3 regions of the Oceanobacillus sp. FSL K6-0127 genome follow, and region 2 is predicted to be linked to each of the others. Evidence: riboswitches for the same ligand, from Rfam matches in the RefSeq annotation. Region 2 holds a riboswitch; each other region holds the start of a gene.
What was found. A riboswitch is a leader RNA that binds a small molecule or an ion and turns the genes downstream of it on or off. The one in region 2 is predicted to bind thiamine pyrophosphate.
Positions count from the first base shown of each region.

Region 1 (3,642 bases), 310 kb from region 2:
AGGTGATAATTAGAAATATATTGAATAGCTCTTGCGCAGCTACTAAATTAGCGCGAAAGATTGTCGTCAGTCCATCTACAATACTCCCAGTGTAAAAACAACCAATAATAAAGGTACCTAATAGTGTCGGAAATACAACACCTTTACGAAATATCATTGTTAAGATAACAATAAGCGTAAATAAGCCATAAAGCACATGGGAAAATGTTAAAACCATTACGTATTCCTCCCTTTTGGATGTGCTATAACCTATGCGTAAAAATCGCGTTATGCGACAGATTCGAACACTGGATGTTTTATTAATTAAACAACGGGTACATAATATATAACTTCAAAAGGAGGAATTTATACATGAAACCATATGTAAAAGAATATGTAGATGAAACACAAATTAAACTTGACATTACGAAATTAAAAACAAAAGGTGTAGCAAGAGACGATATTTATATTCTTACACATGATGATGAAAGAACTGGTCGTCTAGCAGAAGGTGTGGATGCGAATACAATTGGGATGAAAGAGATGGATTTTTCAAGTGCCGTAGGGAATATGTTTAATAGTCAAGGTGATGAATTACGTACGAAGCTGAAGGAGATTGGTGTCACTACTGTAGAAGCAGAAAATTACGAAGAGGATTTGGATGACGGCAAGATTCTACTGATCGTTACCAATCATGATTTCGTAGAAGAAATGCTCGTGTAAATACGTATACAGAAAATCTGACCTCCCAAAAGTCTTAGGAGCATGGGGCATTCCCAACTGCCCATTCTCCCTAAGACTTTTGGGAGATTTTTCTTCTATTATGTGATACCATGTCCTTCCTCCCTATCTGCACAATCATTACAAAATAATTTTCCCTCTTTGTGTACACCATCAAAGAAACCATTCTCACAATAGATTTCTTCCAAACATTCCACACATATACCGATTAACTCTTGCATTACTTTATCTCCTTCCTAAAAAGAATAACCTCTTCTTAAAAGAGGTTATTCTTATGTGAGCGAATGTATAACATTTTACGCAGCATTTAATAATGTTCTTGGCTGCTTGTGGAACAAGAAAAATACAATTACAGTGCTGATAATAAAAGATGGAACCATGTAAGATGCATTATAAATTAATGAATATAACCAAGCTGGCTGCCCTTCGACGGCCGAACCAAAGAACACAATACCCGCCACATAATGAGCGACGAAGCGTAATGCAGAGCCAACGAAAACACCAAGCGTAATATAGGTTAAATACGTCTTCGATTCGCCGGATTTAACAGCCTCCTGAATTTTCTTAGCAAACAAACCAGCAAAGCCAAGTACCGTAAAGGCAATTGCATAATCAATAAATCCTTGTAATGGTTCTAGAACGTAAGCCGTTCCTGTTGCCACTTGCAAAACTCCCCAAAGGAATCCCGAGAGCAATCCCCCTTTAATCCCCCAACGGAACGCAACAATAAAAACCGGGATCATCGCAAACGAAACAGATCCGCCTTGCGCCCAAATTTTAAATGATATTGGAAGGATGTCTAAGAGAAGTGCTAAAGCAGTAAAAATCGCTACCTCTACCAAAAATAACGTACGTTTTGAATTCAATGTTAAGTACTCTCCCTTTTAGAGGCAGTTCAAAAAGTTCGGTAAAAATGACGCATCGCAGGGGATCTTCTGCTAAAATCGCCCACGTCCTGTGAGCAACACAGAAGTCACCAGATCCTGTGGAAGCCTGGTCCGGGGGAGTTACGCCGCCTCGAACTTCGACGCACAGGACGTGCTAGTGTCGGTGTTGCAACAAAGCTTTTCTGTGGGGCGAGTAAACACAGCCCCAGGGCGTTGCAACTGTAGCCGACCTCGGTCCTTTTTATCCTCCTTTTGAACATATACCTTTATCGCATTTTAGACGCAAAAAAGTAATGTCAAGGGAAGCTTTCTGATGGTGACTACAATTAAGTAGTCTGCTTCGCTCACATTACTTTTTTTATTCCATCAAAAAGACTACCATCCCTACGCTAGAATTAACTAACAGGTTCAAAGGGTCTGAACAATAATGTTCACTCTCAGTCAAAACGACTCCCCCTGCAGGCTTTTTCTATTTACTTTTTTGTTACCTGTATTGTACCTTATTTATTTGAATTGAACAAATTAATTACAAAAACAATTATAAACGTTGAAACTCCTTTACATCTTCTACACATAATCCAATAGCACTTTCCCAAAATTCCGGTTTCGTGAGATCAGCATTTAAATGCTTTTTTGCGAGCTCTTCTACTGTCATTCGACCAGTATCTCTTAGTAAGGCAATATAATCATCCTCGAAGCTGCCGCCTTTCTCCTTTGCATACGCGTAAATACCAAGGCTAAATAAATAGCCAAATGTATATGGAAAATTATAAAACGGAACACCTGTAATATGAAAATGTAGTTTAGAGGACCAAAAGTTTGGATCATATTCTTCTAAACTATTACAATAAGCTTCCTTTTGTGCTTCGACCATTAATTCATTTAAGCGCTGTGAAGAAACCATCCCTTGCTTACGCGCTTCATAAAATCGCGTTTCAAATAAAAACCTTGCATGAATATTCATAAAAAAGGCGACACTACGTTGAATTTTGTCTTCCAGTAACGCGAGTTTTTCTTCTTTCGTTTGGGCATTTCTTACAGAAGCATCTGCTACAATCATTTCCGCAAAAGTGGAGGCAGTTTCAGCTACATTCATTGCGTAACGCTGATTTAAACCATTAACATCATTCATCACATGCTGATGGTATGCGTGACCTAATTCATGGGCAAGAGTAGAAATATTTGATGATGTACCTGAATACGTCATAAATATGCGTGTCTGTTCACTATCTGGGAAACTCGTACAAAATCCACCAGGTCGTTTACCTGCACGATCTTCCGCTTCAATCCACCTTTCTTCAAATGCCATTTTTGCAAATCCTGCCATCTTCGGGCTGAACGTTTGAAATTGATCAACAATAAATTTCGCACCTTCTGTATAGCTTGATGTTTTTACAGTCGTACTGACTGGAGCACTGATATCGTAAATACTTAATTTCTCTAAACCGAGTAAATCTGCTTTTTTATTTAAATACGTTACAAAATGCTTTTTATTATTTATAATAGCTGTCCACATTGCATCCAACGTTTCTTTTTTCATCCGGTTTATTGCTAACGGTTCCTTTAAAACATGTTCCCATCCACGGTGTTTGTATGTTTCCAAACGAAAGCCGGCTAAATGATTTAAAGTCTGACTAAATAATGCAGATTGTTCTTCCCAAGCATTACTCAGCTGATCGAAAACATGTTTACGTACCTTACGATCAGGACTTGTTAGTTTATTGGACGCTTGACCTACAGAATAGCTCTTGTGTTCTCCTTTCTCTTCAATTTCCACGGTCATGTTTCCTACGATTGCTCCATACATTTGATTCCAAGCATGATAGCCATCTACCGCTAAATCATTGATTAGTACTTCTTGTTCTTCAGGAAGTTTTTCTTTTGCTTCTGTTCTGTTTTCATCTAAAACAAATGCAATATCCACTAATTCAGGGAGTTGCAATAAGGCTTCCCAACTCGAATCTGGAATTATAATTAACTTTTGATCTAATTTTGTTGTAATAGACCCCATCTCTGCTGATAAAACACTTCGCTG
Region 1 is NZ_CP150287.1:3,258,708-3,262,349, forward strand. Features, by position in the region: gene MHH64_RS16190 (hypothetical protein) at 1-217, opposite strand, end outside; gene MHH64_RS16195 (general stress protein) at 352-702, shown strand; gene MHH64_RS16200 (hypothetical protein) at 801-941, opposite strand; gene thiT (energy-coupled thiamine transporter ThiT) at 1,017-1,586, opposite strand; TPP riboswitch at 1,971-2,074, opposite strand; gene MHH64_RS16210 (M3 family oligoendopeptidase) at 2,146-3,642, opposite strand, start outside.
Region 1: it holds a riboswitch for thiamine pyrophosphate, as region 2 does, so the genes downstream of both, thiT (energy-coupled thiamine transporter ThiT) here and MHH64_RS17625 (thiamine phosphate synthase) in region 2, are expected to answer to the same signal.

Region 2 (3,642 bases):
TGAAAAGCCTTTTTGTTTCGTATTCTTCCTTCATAACAATTTCCTTATTTACCTCTACGACAGCAATCCGAGATTGTAATTGATAGTGTGCCAGCAACTCTCCGACTGAATCCACTACCTCTGGAAGTTCCACCTGTTTCCCATTCAGCTGAAATTTCATTTTTATCACCTCCTAAACTACTATGCTTTGACGACGATCTACACGAAATGTCTGCATCCATCCGTTATTTATGTCTTTTCCAACAACAAAATCACGAATCATTTCCCCGGTTGCTGGAGCAAGTAAAATTCCATTTCGGTAATGCCCACAAGCAATGAGTATTCTTTCTTCCTCTGGATGCCTTCCGATAAATGGGTTGCCATCAAACGTGCCTGGTCGCAATCCTGCCTGAACGTGATCGATTTTCCATTCGATTGCAGATGGAATCATGGCTTTTGCCTTTTCAATTAAAAACTTGATTCCTTCAAGGCTTACAGTATCACTCCAATCCTTCTTGATCATGGTTGCACCAATAACAAGCTTTCCATTATTTCTAGGAACGATATAACAGCTTTCATGAAATAGGGTATACTCTAATACATGCTGTTCACTATGAACGATTAAACTTTCACCTTTAATTGGTATGAGCTCTTCATCTAATCCAATTTGCCTAAATAGCCCATTACCATATACACCTGTAGCAAAGACAACATAATTTGCTTCGACATCACCATGCATTGTTCGGACAAGATAGTTGCCATCTTTCTTTTCCACTTGATAAACACCGTTGCTTTCCATAATGGATGCACCAAGGGCTCGAGCACTTTTAGCAAAGCTTTCACAGGTTTGATCTGGTATAACACTCACATCATCCTTTATATATGCTGCTCCTAATATATTTGGAGCAATCAATGGCTCCCTTTTCTTTACTTCTTCTTTATCCAACCATTCTGCAGTTGGTTGCTTCAGAAGCGGAGTAAGCTGATGCTTATCTGTATCTGAAAATACAAGCTTTAATATTCCACCTTCTTTGTATCCAATATCAATGCCGCTTAATTGATAAAGCTCATCCTTCAACCTGAGATATGCTTGTTGACTCGATCTGGCAAACGAAAATATTGTATCCTCGCCATTGCTTTCAGAATGAGCACCGAGCATACCAGCCGCAGCACTTGTAGTCATCAAACCAATTTGTCCTTTTTCAAATAACGCAACATCAACCTTTTCTTTCGCTAAGTAGTAGGCAATCGAACAACCAATAATACCACCACCTATTACGACTACTTCATAATGCTGTTTCACTTTGAAATTGCCTCCCTATATTTTTTTATCATCACGTTTGGTGCATCGGCATGGAAAATACCGGACATGATTGCAATTCCATCTGCTTTTGTCTGTTTCATTAACGGCACCTCTTCCAATGAAATTCCTCCGATACCATAAACTGGGATGTGAATTTCTCTTTTCATTCGTTCAATTGGCAAAATTCCATTTGGAGGTATTCCCCTTTTACTGCTTGTCTCAAAACAATGACCAAATATTATATAATCCGCCCCATCCGCTTCAGCTTCTTTCGCTTTTTCGAATGAATGTACACTGCAACCAACCCTTAGATGCGGATATTGCTTCTTCACTGTTTTTACTGGTAAGCCATGTTCTGGCAGGTGAAGATTTGGGATGTCACTAAGCAGTACGATATCAAGCCGATCATTTAGAATTACTTTTTCTTTATCAACCCCATTCATTTGCAGATAATCTAGTAGCTGCAAAATTTCACGGGCTGTTTTTGACTTTTCACGAATTTGGAGAAAATCAATCTCGTCGATGATGTCAATAATGGTATCTGTTAGCTTTTCAACAGTCATGCTATCTGCGGTTACAGCAATTAGCTTCATCAAACTCCCGCCCCTTTCTTTCAGGTTTCATCAAGAATCATTACCTAATAATGCAATTACAGTTTTTATGCACACAAAAAAACCACTTTCCTGCACACAGAAAGTGGTATCGTATTTGTATAATGAAACTAACAATACAATTTGCCCTTGCCACATTCCTACGCAGGTGCTAGCCTGTTCAGGTTTTGAGGGTTTCAAAGTAACTACTTTTTTCTCAGCCCTTATCAAGGGTTCCCCTAGTGAATAACGCTACGTATTTACTTATCATTACTTTACCACAAATAGAAAAATTTGCAAAGTCTGGATTTTTCAAATAATACAGTTTAAAGACGAGTTGTAGGCTAGATTTCACACAGCTTTTTTATTTTCGAACCAAAAAAATACCATTTTCATGTATACTAAAACTAGAAAAAATAGAAAGAGGTCTCAAATAATGAAAGTAAAAATGAACGTACAGACAGCATATCATGGTGAATTGCTGCGAGCAGGCAAAGTATATGAAATTGATGAAACGACAGCAAAGCGGTGGATTGCTAGTAATTTGGCAGAAGAAGTTAAAAATGAAAAGTAAGCTATAACCTTCCGCAATTGATGCGTCCAGAACAGTTAAATTGTATGGAAAAAATGCTTACTTCTTTAGTTAAAACTGTTGGATCAGACATCGAATAACAAACTGAAGCGGGCTGGGATATCACATCGATGAAAGAAAAGAATAACACCTGGCATCATGAGGTTATAGACGCAGTAAACATTATTAGAGTAGATAACAATCTTCTTTGGGAAAAGCAATAAGCATGAGCGCGAAATAGGTATACCAGGAAGCTTAATGAGATTCAATCTTCTAAACGCAACTGTAATACAGTACAAACCTCGCATATTGCTACCCGATTTTTTCCCACTAAATACAAATGTCAACCCCGCCGGATACACTTCGTGACTCTTTACTGTGAATAGCGGGGTTGACTATTTATAATGCATATTTTTTAGCACTGCCAATCTAACAGCACTGCTAGTTGAACAAATAGACGTTTCTTCTAGAACATTTCGTCTACTATCCAATAAATCTATCTATTCGCGAAGAATTCTTCCGCCTTTTCTAAAAATACTTCTTGATCAGGAGTCAAATCGTATTCCTCCTCGATCGCTGAAACAGGACAAACTGCTTTGCACGCACCACAGTCAATGCAAATGTCAGGATCAATATAAAATTGATCTGGTCCCTCTTCTATACAATCAACCGGACAGACACTCACACATTCTGCTGCCTTTTCCGGTCCACATGGATCCAATATTACAAAAGCCATTTATGATTTACCTCCTTACATACATCACTTTCTCTCTATTAAATGATAATGCTTAAACGTCTTGAAGTAAACCATTTGACTCGAAATTCCGACAACATTATACATAAACACTTACTCCTGGGCCAAACGGAATTCCAAAGTAGAAGAAAATTAACAGAAGAATCGTAAATGTAATCAAAAAGAAAATCGTATATGGTAACATTAATGCAATCAATGTACCAATTCCTGCTTTCTTATCATACTCCTTCATAAATCCAAGCACGATAATCAAATACGGGTTCATCGGTGTGATTACGTTTGTGGATGAGTCTGCAATTCGATATGCCGCTTGAACAAATGCTGGACTGTATCCTAAAAAGTAAAACATCGGTATAAAAATAGGTGCTTCTAACGCCCATTGTGCAGATCCACTAAATATAAACAAGTTCAATAGTGTTGTTAAAAGAACAAACCCTAATATAAC
Region 2 is NZ_CP150287.1:3,564,039-3,567,680, forward strand. Features, by position in the region: gene thiS (sulfur carrier protein ThiS) at 1-160, opposite strand, end outside; gene thiO (glycine oxidase ThiO) at 173-1,282, opposite strand; gene MHH64_RS17625 (thiamine phosphate synthase) at 1,279-1,875, opposite strand; TPP riboswitch at 2,014-2,123, opposite strand; gene MHH64_RS17630 (hypothetical protein) at 2,309-2,446, shown strand; gene MHH64_RS17635 (4Fe-4S binding protein) at 2,940-3,179, opposite strand; gene MHH64_RS17640 (AbgT family transporter) at 3,277-3,642, opposite strand, start outside.

Region 3 (3,642 bases), 2.1 Mb from region 2:
CATCCGCATGGTAAGAAGAGCGTACCAATGGTCCAGATTCACAATGCGAGAAGCCTTTTTCAAGTGCGATTTTTTTTAATTCTTCAAATTCATCTGGATGATAATATTTTTCAACATTTAAATGTTTTTTAGTTGGTTGTAAATACTGCCCAATTGTAACAATGTCCACATCATGTGCACGCAAGTCGTCCATTGCTTCAATGAGTTCTTCCTTTGTTTCTCCTAAACCAACCATAATACTGGATTTCGTAGGAATAGTTGGCGCAATTTCTTTCACACGTTGAAGCAGCTGTAGGGATCGGTCGTATCTTGCGATGGCTCGAACGCGTTTTGTTAATCGTCTAACGGTTTCAATATTATGATTGAATATATCTGGTTCGCTATCCATAAGTGTATGTAAGCTTTCATAATCCCCTTTCATATCGGATGGCAGGACTTCAATTGTGCAGCCTGGATTCTGATGGCGGATTGCCCGTACAGTATTGGCAAAAACTGCTGCACCTCCATCTTCTAGGTCATCACGCGCGACCGCTGTCACAACAACGTGTTTTAACCCCATAATGGAAACGGAATCAGCAACTCGCTTTGGTTCGCCTAAATCAAGCCCACTTGGAAGACCTGTTTTAACCGCGCAAAATCGGCATCCTCGTGTACACGTATCACCTAGAATCATAAATGTTGCTGTCTTACGCTCACTCCAGCATTCATAAATATTTGGGCATTTTGCTTCTTCACATACTGTGTTTAATCGCTTATCGCGCATTAAATGCTTCAATTTTTTATAGGATTCATTTGTATTGATTTTTGTTTTTAGCCATTCTGGTTTACGAATATATTCTGCCTGTTTAGCCAATGCTAGCACGCTCCTTATTTGAGTTAATATTCCATGCTCTCGTTTCATATTTTGAATGTGCTAATTGCTGCACTTCTTCCCATTGGGTTTCTGTTAATTGCAAAGGGTGGAGTTCTAGGTCTAATCCTTTTTTGAATCCTTCTTTGAATGCCTGTGTTAACATGTCATAATGATGTTCTCGATTCGTTAATTGATTAATTGTAACCGCTTTTTTGGAAAATGCGGCTCGACTTCGTTCTCGTATCCGTCCGGAAGAAAACAGGAATAAATCAAAAAGCATCTCCGTATCCATACTCATTGGAACCGAACCGTGTTGCATGAGGACACCCTTTTTCCTTGTTTGCGCATTTCCGGAAAGTTTTTTGCCGTCTACAACCATTTCGTAGAAGGCTGGTTTCTCAAAACATATTGCTGTTCTCCCTCTGGCGCTATCTCTGTCTAAAATGGCATATTCAGCTGGAATACCTAAGTTATGATACCCTTCAAATACCCCTTTAGATAGTACGTGGTATGCTTCTTGAACGGATACAGGAATATCTGGATCATTCTCAGAAATAACAAGGCTATACGTTAGCTCATCGTCATGAAGGACTGCACTGCCACCAGTTAAACGACGAACAAATTGGCACCTGTGTCGTTCTATTGCATCGAAATCAATTTTGTTGTCAACCTTTTGAAAGTAGCCGACAGATAAACTAGGTGCTTTCCAGCCATAAAATCGTAATGTCGGCGGGATTTTACCTTCATGATGCCAGTTGATTAAGCACTCATCAAACGCCATATTCCACGAAGCATCTTGGAAGCCGGTATCGATAAAAGCCCAATGTTTCTTCAATGTAGACACCTCCGATGAAAAATTACTTTTTTGAGAGCTGCTAGCTACTGCGCCGATGATGTTAAAGACCTAGTGGTATTTCCCTGACCTCATGACGCAAACACCGTATTTCCTTTTACTAAGTTCATGCAGCGCTAACAGGACTACGCTTTTGCTAAAAAAAGACTGCATCAAATAGAATGCAGTCTTTGATAAATTTATCCAGCGATAACATATCCGATCCATTGTCGACTGCACATTCCCCACGCTAGTATTACCTAATTCGGGTTCAAAGGGTCAGGCGCGAAACGTCTTTCTCAGCAAAGCAGCTCCCCTAGTGCGTATTTATTTATTTATTTATTCGAATTACATGCTAAGCTTACTGCTAATTGTGATAATTGTAAAGATAAATGCAACAATTAGCGTTAAGAATTTTTAAATTAGTTCGCGTTCACATAGAAGCTATCTGGACATGTGTGTTTTACCGAACTTTTTGCCCGTTTGATTGAATACTTCCATTTATTAATTGCTGGATGTCCTTTAATTTTACTTCGTGTAAAAGCTGGACAATTTTACTCCCAACAATGACACCATCACATGCTTTGGAAAGCTGTTGTGCCTGCTCAGCATTTGATACACCGAACCCTGCTAGAACAGGGATAGAGCTGTTTTTCTTGAGCGATTTCAAATAATCATGCACTTTCGTATCGTGTGTTTCACGTTCCCCAGTTGTTCCTTTCACAGCAACAGCATACAGAAATCCTTCTGAACGTTTTGCTAATTCTATTAAGCGTTCCTCTGAACTTGTCATTGCTGCAAGGCGAATAAAAGCAATGTTTTGTTCTTGCAGAGAACTAGCAATGATTCCTTCCTCTTCCATCGGGATGTCAGGTATAATGACGCCATCAACTCCCGCTTGTAAGCAATCTTTGGCGAATCGATCAATTCCGTAGGCTAGAATTGGGTTTAAATAAGTCATGATAACTATTGGAATTGAACGTCTATCTTTAAAGGTTGCTAGTTTATCGATAACCGTTGCTAAGGTTGTGCCATGTTTTAATGCACGTATACCGGCCTCTTGAATTATTGGTCCATCTGCTACTGGGTCGGAGAATGGGATACCAACTTCAATTGCTGCAGCCCCACAATTTTGTAAGAAATAAATCGTTTCTTCTAAGCGATCGAGCCCGCCGTCGCCTGCCATCATATAAGGAACGAAGAGTTTCTCATCCACCCTCGCCTTATCTTGAATTGCTTTTTCTAATTTTGCTTTACCCATTATATGTTCCCTCCAATCCGATCTTTCACCTGTTCGACATCTTTATCCCCACGCCCTGATAAGCAAACGACGATGGTCTCGTCTTGCGGCATTTCTTTTGCAAGCTTCATTGCATATGCAATTGCATGTGCGCTTTCCAATGCAGGAATAATTCCTTCAGTCTTGGATAGAAATTGGAAAGCTTCAAGTGCTTCATCATCTGTAATGGATGTGTACTTTACCCGATTTATTTCATGCAAATGGCTATGCTCAGGACCTACTCCAGGATAGTCAAGACCTGCAGAGATGGAGAATGCTTCCTCGATTAACCCTTCCTTATCTTGTAGTAAGTAAGTTAATGTTCCATGTAATACACCGACATCGCCACCAGTTAAAGTTGCAGCATGCTGATTTGTATCAAGACCAGCACCACCAGCTTCTACACCGAATAGCTTTACATCTTTATCCTCGATAAATGGGTGGAACATTCCCATTGCATTACTACCACCACCGACGCAAGCAATGATTGCATCTGCTAGTTTACCAGTTTGATCGAGGATTTGTTTTTTTGTCTCTTTCCCGATAATAGATTGAAGATCACGTACGATTTTAGGAAATGGATGCGGACCAACAACGGAGCCGATAATATAGTGGGTATCATCAACATGATTAACCCAATAACGCAATGCTTCATTAACCGCATCCTTCAGCGTTCCG
Region 3 is NZ_CP150287.1:1,169,666-1,173,307, forward strand. Features, by position in the region: gene lipA (lipoyl synthase) at 1-853, opposite strand, end outside; gene MHH64_RS05820 (lipoate--protein ligase family protein) at 846-1,634, opposite strand; TPP riboswitch at 1,910-2,013, opposite strand; gene trpA (tryptophan synthase subunit alpha) at 2,149-2,946, opposite strand; gene trpB (tryptophan synthase subunit beta) at 2,946-3,642, opposite strand, start outside.
Region 3: it holds a riboswitch for thiamine pyrophosphate, as region 2 does, so the genes downstream of both, MHH64_RS05820 (lipoate--protein ligase family protein) here and MHH64_RS17625 (thiamine phosphate synthase) in region 2, are expected to answer to the same signal.